DNA from 3 places in the Klebsiella quasipneumoniae subsp. quasipneumoniae genome. Region 3 is predicted to be linked to each of the others. Evidence: riboswitches for the same ligand, from Rfam matches in the RefSeq annotation. Region 3 holds a riboswitch; each other region holds the start of a gene.
The links. A riboswitch is a leader RNA that binds a small molecule or an ion and turns the genes downstream of it on or off. The one in region 3 is predicted to bind thiamine pyrophosphate.

Region 1 (3,273 bases), 1.9 Mb from region 3:
TCGTAGCCCGGCGCAATGTCGGTGGTGAGCGGCCCGAGGGTGTAGAACGGCGCTTCGTGGCAGTGCTCCAGCTCCTCGGTCATATTGCGGCGGATCATCTGCATCGGCACGTGGCCGGGGCCCTCGATCATCACCTGCACGTCATACTCCCAGGCGATTTTCGTCAGCTCGCCGAGGGTGCGCAGCTCGGAGAACTGCGCTTCGTCGTTAGCATCCTGGATGGAGCCGGGGCGCAGGCCATCGCCCAGCGACAGCGACACGTCATAGGCGGCGCAGATTTCGCAGATTTCGCGGAAATGCTGGTAGAGAAAGTTTTCCTGATGGTGCGACAGGCACCATTTGGCCATGATTGAGCCGCCGCGCGAAACGATGCCGGTCAGACGCTTCGCGGTCATCGGGACGTAGCGCAGCAGTACGCCGGCGTGAATGGTGAAGTAGTCGACCCCCTGTTCGGCCTGTTCCAGCAGGGTATCGCGGAAGGCTTCCCAGGTGAGGTTCTCGGCGATGCCGTTGACTTTCTCCAGCGCCTGGTAAATCGGTACGGTGCCGATCGGTACCGGGCTGTTACGCAGGATCCACTCGCGGGTTTCGTGGATATAGCGGCCGGTGGAGAGATCCATCACCGTATCGGCGCCCCAGCGGGTGGACCAGACCAGCTTCTCGACCTCTTCTTCGATGGAGGAGGTCACCGCCGAGTTGCCGATATTAGCATTCACTTTTACCAGGAAGTTGCGGCCGATAATCATCGGCTCAGACTCCGGGTGGTTGATATTGGCCGGGATGATGGCGCGCCCGGCGGCCACTTCATCACGGACGAACTCAGGGGTAATGTTTTCCGGCAGGCGGGCGCCGAAGCCTTCGCCGGCATGCTGCTGGCGCAGAACTTCGCTGCGAATACGTTCGCGGCCCATGTTTTCGCGAATGGCGATGAACTCCATCTCCGGGGTGACGATCCCCTGGCGGGCGTAGTGCAGTTGGGTAACACATTTGCCGGCAACGGCGCGTTTTGGCTTCAGCTGGCTATTGAAGCGCAGCTCATCAAGGCCGTCATCGGCCAGCCGCGCTTTGGTATAGGCCGAGCTGCGTTCGCTGAGCGGGGCGCAGTCATTGCGCGCGTCGATCCACGGCTGGCGCAGCCTGGCAAGCCCCTGGCGGACATTAATGCCAATATCCGGGTCGCCATAAGGTCCGGAGGTGTCATACACCGGGATCGGTTCGTTGGCTTCGTACTGTGGGTTATCGTTATCGCCGCCGACGAGGGTTGGGCTGAGCTGGATTTCACGCATTGGGACGCGGATATCCGCTTGTGAACCTTGAATGTAGATACGGCGCGAATTAGGGAAAGCAGCGCCTTCCAGCGTATCGATAAATCGCTGCGCGTGCTCGCGTAGCTCACGACGGGTCAGTTTGGTAGTAGACATAGCGCATTCCAGATGAAAAGGACATGGCTTGTCAGACGACGGATGGAGTAACAGATGCGATCGGCCCTGACGGACTGACGCGAACAGCAGTTTACTCTTGTTCCCTTCGCAGGTATTAGCCTGATCAGGTTCCGCGGATCCCGAATTAACGGTCTCAGCCTTTTCCACGTTAGCCTTCACATGGAAAATAAGCACTCCGACAAGATGACATCCCCTCCGGAGAGGGGGAATGAAGGTAAACTACTCGTTAATTGCACACAACTCAAGCGGTCGGGGCAATATTATCGCGCACCTCATCGTTCAGATGATGGGCGACGGCGAGGGCGATCAGTTTATCTTCCAGGGCGAAACGCGCTTCCAGCGACTCGCCGATATCCGACAGCGCCTGCTGAAATTCAAGGTAGTTATCATGATCAATGGCGTTTTCGAGGCAGGTATCGTAGTAGTCCATCATCTGCTGGGTATTGGCTTCCAGCTGCGGGTAAAGCCGGGTGGCGGCTAAAAGTGGGGTATCGCCTTCCATTTCGCCAATAATGCGTTCATAAATACTAAAATGACCGGACGAGAGGTAATCCACCAGACTTTGGCAAAAGTCATCCAGCGCCTTTTCGTTTAGCCGCATAAACGACTCTTTGCCCGGTTTCAGGCCAACCAGATTGTAGTAAGCCACGAGCAGATGCTTACGCACTTGTAGCCAGCGATCGACCAGTTCATTACTACCGCCAACGCGCTCCGTCAGATTTTCCAGCTGGTTTAGCATGATTGACTCCGCTAGTTTTGATTTAAATCTGCTCACCAAAAATGTAAATATAATGTTAACAACATGCCAGTGAAGCAAAGGTAGTGCAATAGATATGGATCGTATTATTGAAAAATTAGATCGCGGCTGGTGGGTTGTCAGTCACGAACAAAAATTATGGTTGCCTGGTGGAGAATTACCACATGGCGAAGCGGTTAATTTCGATCTTGTCGGCCAGCATGCGCTGCATATCGGCGAATGGCAGGGCGATCCGGTGTGGATGGTGCGCCAGGATCGCCGCCATGACATGGGATCGTTACGCCAGGTGCTGGATCAGGATCCGGGACTCTTTCAGCTGGCGGGACGGGGGATCCAGCTCGCCGAATTTTATCGATCGCATAAATTTTGCGGCTACTGCGGTCACCCGATGCATGCCAGTAAAAGCGAATGGGCGATGCTGTGCAGCCACTGCCGTGAACGTTACTACCCGCAAATTGCCCCGTGCATTATCGTCGCTATCCGTCGCGACGATGCGATCCTGCTGGCGCAACATACCCGACATCGCAATGGGATACACACCGTGCTGGCCGGGTTCGTCGAGGTCGGCGAAACCCTCGAGCAGGCCGTTGCCCGTGAGGTGATGGAGGAGAGCGGTATCCGGGTGAAAAATCTGCGCTACGTGACTTCTCAACCGTGGCCGTTCCCGCAGTCGCTGATGACTGCCTTTATGGCGGATTACGCGGAGGGCGATATCGTGGTGGATAAAAAAGAGTTACTCAGCGCGGACTGGTACCGCTATGACGATCTGCCGCTTCTGCCGCCGCCGGGGACGGTGGCGCGCCGGCTTATCGAAGATACCGTCGCGATGTGTCGGGCAGAGTTCGAGTGACATGTTACACTGGGCGTATCAACGCTAAAGGAATGTAAAAATGACCGAACTGAAGAACGATCGTTACCTGCGCGCGCTGCTGCGTCAGCCGGTTGATGTCACCCCGGTGTGGATGATGCGCCAGGCGGGCCGCTATTTACCGGAGTACAAAGCCACCCGTGCGCAAGCGGGCGACTTTATGTCGCTGTGTAAAAATGCCGAGCTGGCCTGCGAAGTGACGCTCC
Region 2 (3,273 bases), 830 kb from region 3:
GGTGTCCAGCGCCGAGAAGGGTTCATCCATCAGCACGATGGGCCGGTCCTCATACAGGGTGCGGGCCAGCGCGGCGCGCTGACGCATCCCGCCGGAGAGCGTCGCCGGCCGGGCGTCGGCGCAGGAGGCGAGCTCCACCTGTTCAAGCAGGGTGGCGACCCGGGCGTGATCCACTTTCTCACCGCGCAGCCGTGCGCCGAGGGCGACGTTCTCCCTGACGCTCAGCCAGGGGTAAAGCAGGTCTTTCTGCCCCATCCACGCCAGGCGGCCGGGTATCGGCTTTCCGTCGCTGGCGACCACTTCCCCGCGGGTGGCGGGGGCCAGGCCGGCCATGACCCGCAGCAGGCTGGTTTTACCGGCCCCGCTGGCGCCGAGCAGCGACACCCACTGACCGCCGGGGACCGTCAGCGACAGGTTGTCGAACAGGCGGCGGTCGCCGAAATGGAGGCTCAGCTTGCGAACCTCGATACCTGGCGCCGTCACGCCCGGGACTCCGCCGCGGCGTTGAGCCCCATCTGCCAGAACTGCGCCTCCAGGCGGGTGGCGGTGGTGAAGATGTCGCTCAGCCCGGCGAGGCGGGCCTCGCTTCCGCGCTGTTGCCACACGGTCTCCAGCAGCGCCAGCGCGGCGCTGACGCCCTGCAGATAGCCTTCATCGCCATAGTTACGGATCCACGAGGCGTAAGGATTATCCTCCAGTCGGGTGGCGGGGTGATGCAGCAGGCCCAGACCGATTTCGGCGTAACCCGCCACGCAGGGCATCAGGGCGACCAGCAGATCCAGCGCGTCGCCTGAATGACCGATATCCAGCACGTAGCGGGTATAATTGATGGTTTCTGGCGCTTCGGGCTGGGCGGCCATCTCCGGTTCGCTAATGCCCCATTGGGCGCAGTAGCCGACATGCAGCGGCACTTCGTTAAGGATGGCGTTCATGGAGGCGGCCGCGGCGCGCATCTCCGGCAGCGTGCGCAGTTTACTCACCAGCAGCGCGTAGCTGCGGGCGAAATGGATCAGAAACAGATAATCCTGGGTCAGATAGCGACGGAACGCGCTTTTCGCCAGGGTGCCTTCGGCAAGCTGCTGAACGAAAGGGTGCGCCACATAGTGCTGCCAGTCAGCGGCGGCCAGCTGGCGTAAACGGCCATAAAGACCTTGGCTAAACGCGGGAACAATCACAGGACCTCCATTTATGCAGGGGAGATCCGGGCGTGCAGGGGTGTGAACAGGCAATGGCGGTAATGCTGGCAAAATTGCCGACCCGTCCCTTCGCTGGCATGACCCAGATCAGGTTCAAAGGGTTCGGCTTGCGCCATCTCAGCCCTCACGGGACACCCCTCGGTAGCGCTATGTTATACGACATTCACCTTATGAATACAATCATCGCGCCGACCGGCGGCGCGATGGCGTTTTTCTGTGACGGCCAGCTCTTTTTTGTACAAAAATACCCGAAAAACAAGCCGCTGCGCGTTGGTGAGGGTTCTCCGGTTACGTTATATTTTCATTATTCCGTTGTAATAATCCTGTTCGCCACGCGTGTCGTGCGCGCCCCAACGCCCTGGAGTGAGCATGAAATTCCCGCTGTCCGCGCTGGCGCTTCTGTTCCTGTTGTGCCCGCCTGGCGATGCCGCCGATCTCTTCGATGCGGAAGATAGCATGCTCGACATGAGTCAATATCTGGCGGAAAACCGTTACGGTTTTCTGCCGGTGCCGCTGACGATAACCGAGCCGGCGATCGGCTATGGCGGCGGACTGTTTGGCCTGTTTTTACACGGTAAAGGCAGCCGGGAGGGCGGGCAGTTTATTCCTCCGCCGCTCACCGCTTTCGGCGGGGCCGCCACGCAGAATGGCACCTGGTTTATTGGCGGCGGCCATCGTCACACCTGGCGGCATGATCGCATTCGTTACCTGGCGGTAGCCGGCTACGCTAACGTCAATCTGGATATCTATTCCGGCGACATCGGCGGCTTCAGCCATGCTAAACCGGTGCAGACGCAGACCAAAGGGGTCGCCGCGCTGCAAAAGCTGCTGTTTCGCGTGGGCGATACGCCGGTGTTCCTCGGGGCCTCCCAGGTGTATGCCCGGGCGGATGTCGCTTTCGATAATCCGCGGGTCAACCGGGTCTGGCAGCAGGTGCTCGGGCAAAACAGCACCTCTTCGGCGCTGGGGGTGGTGGCGGAATATGACACTACCGATAATATTTTCTATCCTCAGAATGGGTTAGCGCTGAAGGGAGAATATCGGTTTTTCCGTTCGCTGCTCGGGGGCGATTATCACTACAACACGTTTACTCTGGACGGGAAGGTGTTTATTCCGCTCAGCCAGACGCTGACCCTGGCGGTCGCGGGCAATTATCAGTCCTTAACCCACCATGATAAGCACCTGATGCCGATGGCGCGTCCTTACATCGCGCTGCGCGGGATTTCGCGCTACCGCTATCAGGGCGACTACGTGGCCACGGCGCAAACCCAGCTGGCCTGGGCCGTCACTCCGCGCTGGATCCTGCAGGGATTCGTTGGCGCCGGGAGCGCCGCTGACGCGGCGGAGACGCTATGGGAACAGTCAGAGGTGGCATGGGGAGCCGGTTTTCGTTACCTGATCGCGCGACAGTACGGTTTGCGTACCGGGATTGACGTGGCGTTCAGCGAGCATGAGCAGGCGGTCTATTTCAATGTCGGTTCGGGTTTATAACTACACATGAGAACAAAAATGAGAACATCCGGCGCGGTGTTAACGCTACTGTTAGCAGCCTGGGGCACGTCGGCTGCGGAGCCGGACGAGAGCGACAGCTATTTTCCGATCTGGGGCGATGAGGCTCGCGCCAGAGGATATTCCATTCCGTTACCCTACGGCGTCAACCTGAGCTATATGAATATCCGCCAGGATATCATGGTCGACAGTATTACCTTTTCCGGGCTTAAGCTCGGCAATCATCCCATTCCCAGCGATATGTTCGCCATCGATGCCGGACACACCCGCGAGAAAAGCAAAACCGAAAACCTGCGCCTGGATATGTGGGTCTTTCCGTTCCTCAACGTATACGGACTGGTGGGGCATACCCGCGGGTCGTCCGTCTCCCAGGTATCAGTGGATTCAGACCCGTCGCAGTTTCGCGGCCTGGATCGGGCCATCGCCGGCGCGGTTCACCAGCTTTATCAGAGCGGGAAGTTGCAGGATATTGATTTTACCCTTGATTTTAAAGGCACCACCTGGGGGGCCGGCTTTACGCTCGCCGGCGGCTACGGCAACTGGTTTGGGTTAGTGGATACTAACTATA
Region 3 (3,273 bases):
GCATTATCCCAACCCAATTATTTTGGGCAGGTTAAGCCTGGTACCGACTTAGCCTATTTTCCAGCCGGGAGGGCATTTTTTCAGGAGATTCTGCTGTCCCGTTACGCTGCCATTTACCACCAGGCATGGAAATGGTGCACCGGCCCGATGCCGTGGCCCACCTCCAGGGAGTCGGCCTGCGCCAGGGCCGCCGACAGCCAGGCCTTGGCCTCGGTAACGGTGGCCGCCCAGTCGGCGTGACGCGGACGCAGCGCCGCCAGCGCCGCCGAGAGCGTGCAGCCGGTGCCGTGCGTGTTTTTGGTCTGTACTCGCGGCGCGGTAAATCGCTGTTCCCCTTCGCGGGTGAAGAGCCAGTCCGGGCTCTCGGCATCGTCGAGATGGCCGCCCTTCATCAATACCGCGCCGCAGCCCAGCGCCAGCAGCGCCCGCCCCTGCTCCAGCATTTCGCGCTCGTTGCGCGCATGGGGTGCATCAAGCAGGGCGGCCGCTTCCGGCAGGTTCGGGGTGATCAGCGACACCTGCGGCAACAATCGTTGACGCAGGGTCTCCACCGCCGAGGCCGACAGCAGCGGATCGCCGCTTTTCGCCAGCATGACGGTATCCAGCACCACGTTGGCCACCCGGTAGCGCGCCAGCCGCTCGGCCACGGCTTCCACAATATCGGTTTCCGCCAGCATGCCGATTTTGGTGGTATCGATGCGCACATCGCTGAACACCGAATCAAGCTGCGCCGCCACAAAGTCCGGTTCAATACGATAGACCGACTGCACGCCGCGGGTATTCTGCGCCACCAGGGCGGTGATCGCCGAGCAGCCGTAGGCCCCCAGCGCGGAGAAGGTTTTCAGATCGGCCTGGATACCGGCCCCGCCGCTGGGATCGGTGCCGGCGATGGTCAGAGCATTGATGCGTTTCATGCGCGCACCTCCTGATACAGCGCGTCGAGAAACGCCGGAACAAAGCTCCCGGGCCCCCCGTGACGGGCGGCGATTTCCCCGGCCTGTTTCATGAGCCCGCAGGCGGCGGCCACGTTTTCCAGCCGGTCTCCCGGCAGCGCCGCGCTCGCCGCCACCACCGCCGACAGCGCGCAGCCGGTGCCCACCACCCGGGTCATCAGCGCACTGCCGCCCGCCACGCTGAGCACCTGCTCGCCGTCGGTGACGTAATCCACCTCACCGGTGACCGCCACGACAGTGGTCAACTGACGAGCCAGCGCCTGGGCCGCCGGCAGCGCCGCGGCGGCCGTATCGGTGGTATCCACCCCGCGCCCGCCGGCGCTCATCCCGGCCAGCGCCAGAATTTCGGAGGCATTCCCGCGAATGGCCGCCGGCTGGAAGGCCAGCAGCGCGTGACAAAAGGCCGTGCGCACGGTCAGGGCGCCGACCGCCACCGGATCCAGCGTCCAGGGCTTGCCGGCCTGGCGGGCCTGCTCCACTGCAGCACGCATGGCCACTGCGCGATCTTCGGTCAGGGTGCCGACGTTGATTAACAGCGCATCGGCGATGGCGGCGAACTGCGCCGCTTCGCGGGGATCGATCACCATCGCCGGCGAGGCGCCGACGGCCAGCAGGACATTGGCGGTAAAGGTCTGCACCACGTCATTGGTCATGCAGTGCACAAGGGGGGAATGGGCGCGCAGCAGATGGCGCAGGTGCGCGACAGGCGCGGGATTCAACAGCTCAGGCATGGTTTGCTCCCGCCAGACGAGGTAGAAGCAATGACCCTGCGGTCTCTGACTTCCCTACGCTGGCATTATCCAGATCAGGTGGTACGGGTATTTCTCAGCCTTCAACGAAGAAGGGCACCCCGAGTCATAAAAGCGGTACAACATTTTCCTGAAGCAGGATATGAAATGTGGCGGTGTAACACAAGCTGACCGGCTTTTTTCCCCGTCCGCCAGCTAATACAAAAGGCGTAATTTCTGATTAAAAATATGTTTTTTGCAAGCAAAACTGGATGAATGTAAATGTGTGGTTATATTTAAAAAATCTGTAACAAACAGTCACCTGCGTTAAATCGGTAAAACCGAACGAACCATGCAATAAATGAGGATTCCAATGAAATTAACCCCGATAGTGAAAGGGTTAGCGTTAGCGGGCATGTTGAGTAGTCTCGCTTTCGCCGCCTGGGCAGATACGTCAGCCAAAGAGGCAACCGAAGCGACCAAAAAAGCGAACGATGCCCTCTACAACCAACTCCCCTTCTCCGATAACACCGATTTCACCAATGCGCATAAAGGCTTTATTGCCGCCCTGCCGCCAGAGGTCATCAAAGGCGAACAGGGCAATGTCATCTGGGATCCGGGCCAGTACGCCTTCATTAAAGAAGGGGAAAAAGCGCCAGAAACCGTAAACCCGAGCCTGTGGCGTCAGTCGCAGCTGATCAACATCAGCGGCCTGTTTGAAGTCACCGACGGGGTCTACCAGATCCGCAACCTCGATCTCTCCAATATGACAATCATTGAGGGCAAAGAGGGGATCACCGTCGTAGACCCGCTGGTCTCGGCTGAAACCGCCAAAGTCGGCATGGATCTCTACTATAAAAACCGGGGTAAAAAACCGGTCGTCGCGGTGATCTACACCCACAGCCACGTTGACCATTACGGTGGCGTGCGCGGCGTGGTTGATGAAGCCGACGTCAAAGCGGGTAAAGTAAAAATCTACGCGCCGTCCGGATTTATGGAAGCGGCGGTGGCGGAAAATATCATGGCCGGGAACGTCATGAGCCGCCGCGCCAGCTATATGTACGGCAACCTGCTGAAGCCGGACGCTAAAGGCCAGGTGGGCGCGGGCCTGGGGACGACCACCTCGGCAGGCACCGTCACCCTGATTGCGCCAACCAACATCATTGATAAGGATGGCCAGAAAGAGGTGATCGACGGCCTGACCTATGACTTCATGCTGGCGCCAGGCTCCGAAGCGCCGTCAGAAATGCTGTGGTATATCGAAGAGAAGAAATTGATCGAATCCGCAGAGGATGTCACCCACACCCTGCATAACACCTACTCGCTGCGCGGGGCGAAGATCCGTGAGCCGCTGCCGTGGTCGAAATATATCAACCAGGCGATCGTTCGCTGGGGCGATAAGGCTGAGATCATAATGGCCCAGCACCACTGGCCAACCTGGGGCAACGAGAACGTGGTTAACCTGCTGAAGAGTCAGCGTGACCTGTATCGTTACATCAACGACCAGACCCTGCGGATGGCTAACGAAGGCCTGACCCGCGATGAAATCGCCGCTAACTTTAAGCTGCCGGACGGCCTCGCCAATACATGGG

Region 1: linked by a shared signal. The riboswitch ahead of thiC (phosphomethylpyrimidine synthase ThiC) and the one ahead of thiM (hydroxyethylthiazole kinase) in region 3 are both predicted to bind thiamine pyrophosphate.
Region 2: linked by a shared signal. The riboswitch ahead of tenA (thiaminase II) and the one ahead of thiM (hydroxyethylthiazole kinase) in region 3 are both predicted to bind thiamine pyrophosphate.

The regions. Positions count from the first base shown of each region.
Region 1 is NZ_CP084876.1:5,059,608-5,062,880, reverse strand. Features, by position in the region: gene thiC (phosphomethylpyrimidine synthase ThiC) at 1-1,421, opposite strand, end outside; TPP riboswitch at 1,506-1,630, opposite strand; gene LGM20_RS24215 (Rsd/AlgQ family anti-sigma factor) at 1,684-2,181, opposite strand; gene nudC (NAD(+) diphosphatase) at 2,276-3,049, shown strand; gene hemE (uroporphyrinogen decarboxylase) at 3,090-3,273, shown strand, end outside.
Region 2 is NZ_CP084876.1:2,491,122-2,494,394, forward strand. Features, by position in the region: gene LGM20_RS12105 (ABC transporter ATP-binding protein) at 1-483, opposite strand, end outside; gene tenA (thiaminase II) at 480-1,175, opposite strand; TPP riboswitch at 1,244-1,345, opposite strand; gene LGM20_RS12115 (BamA/TamA family outer membrane protein) at 1,566-2,687, shown strand; gene LGM20_RS12120 (lipoprotein) at 2,706-3,273, shown strand, end outside.
Region 3 is NZ_CP084876.1:1,665,031-1,668,303, reverse strand. Features, by position in the region: gene thiD (bifunctional hydroxymethylpyrimidine kinase/phosphomethylpyrimidine kinase) at 114-914, opposite strand; gene thiM (hydroxyethylthiazole kinase) at 911-1,684, opposite strand; TPP riboswitch at 1,719-1,816, opposite strand; gene LGM20_RS08130 (alkyl/aryl-sulfatase) at 2,055-3,273, shown strand, end outside.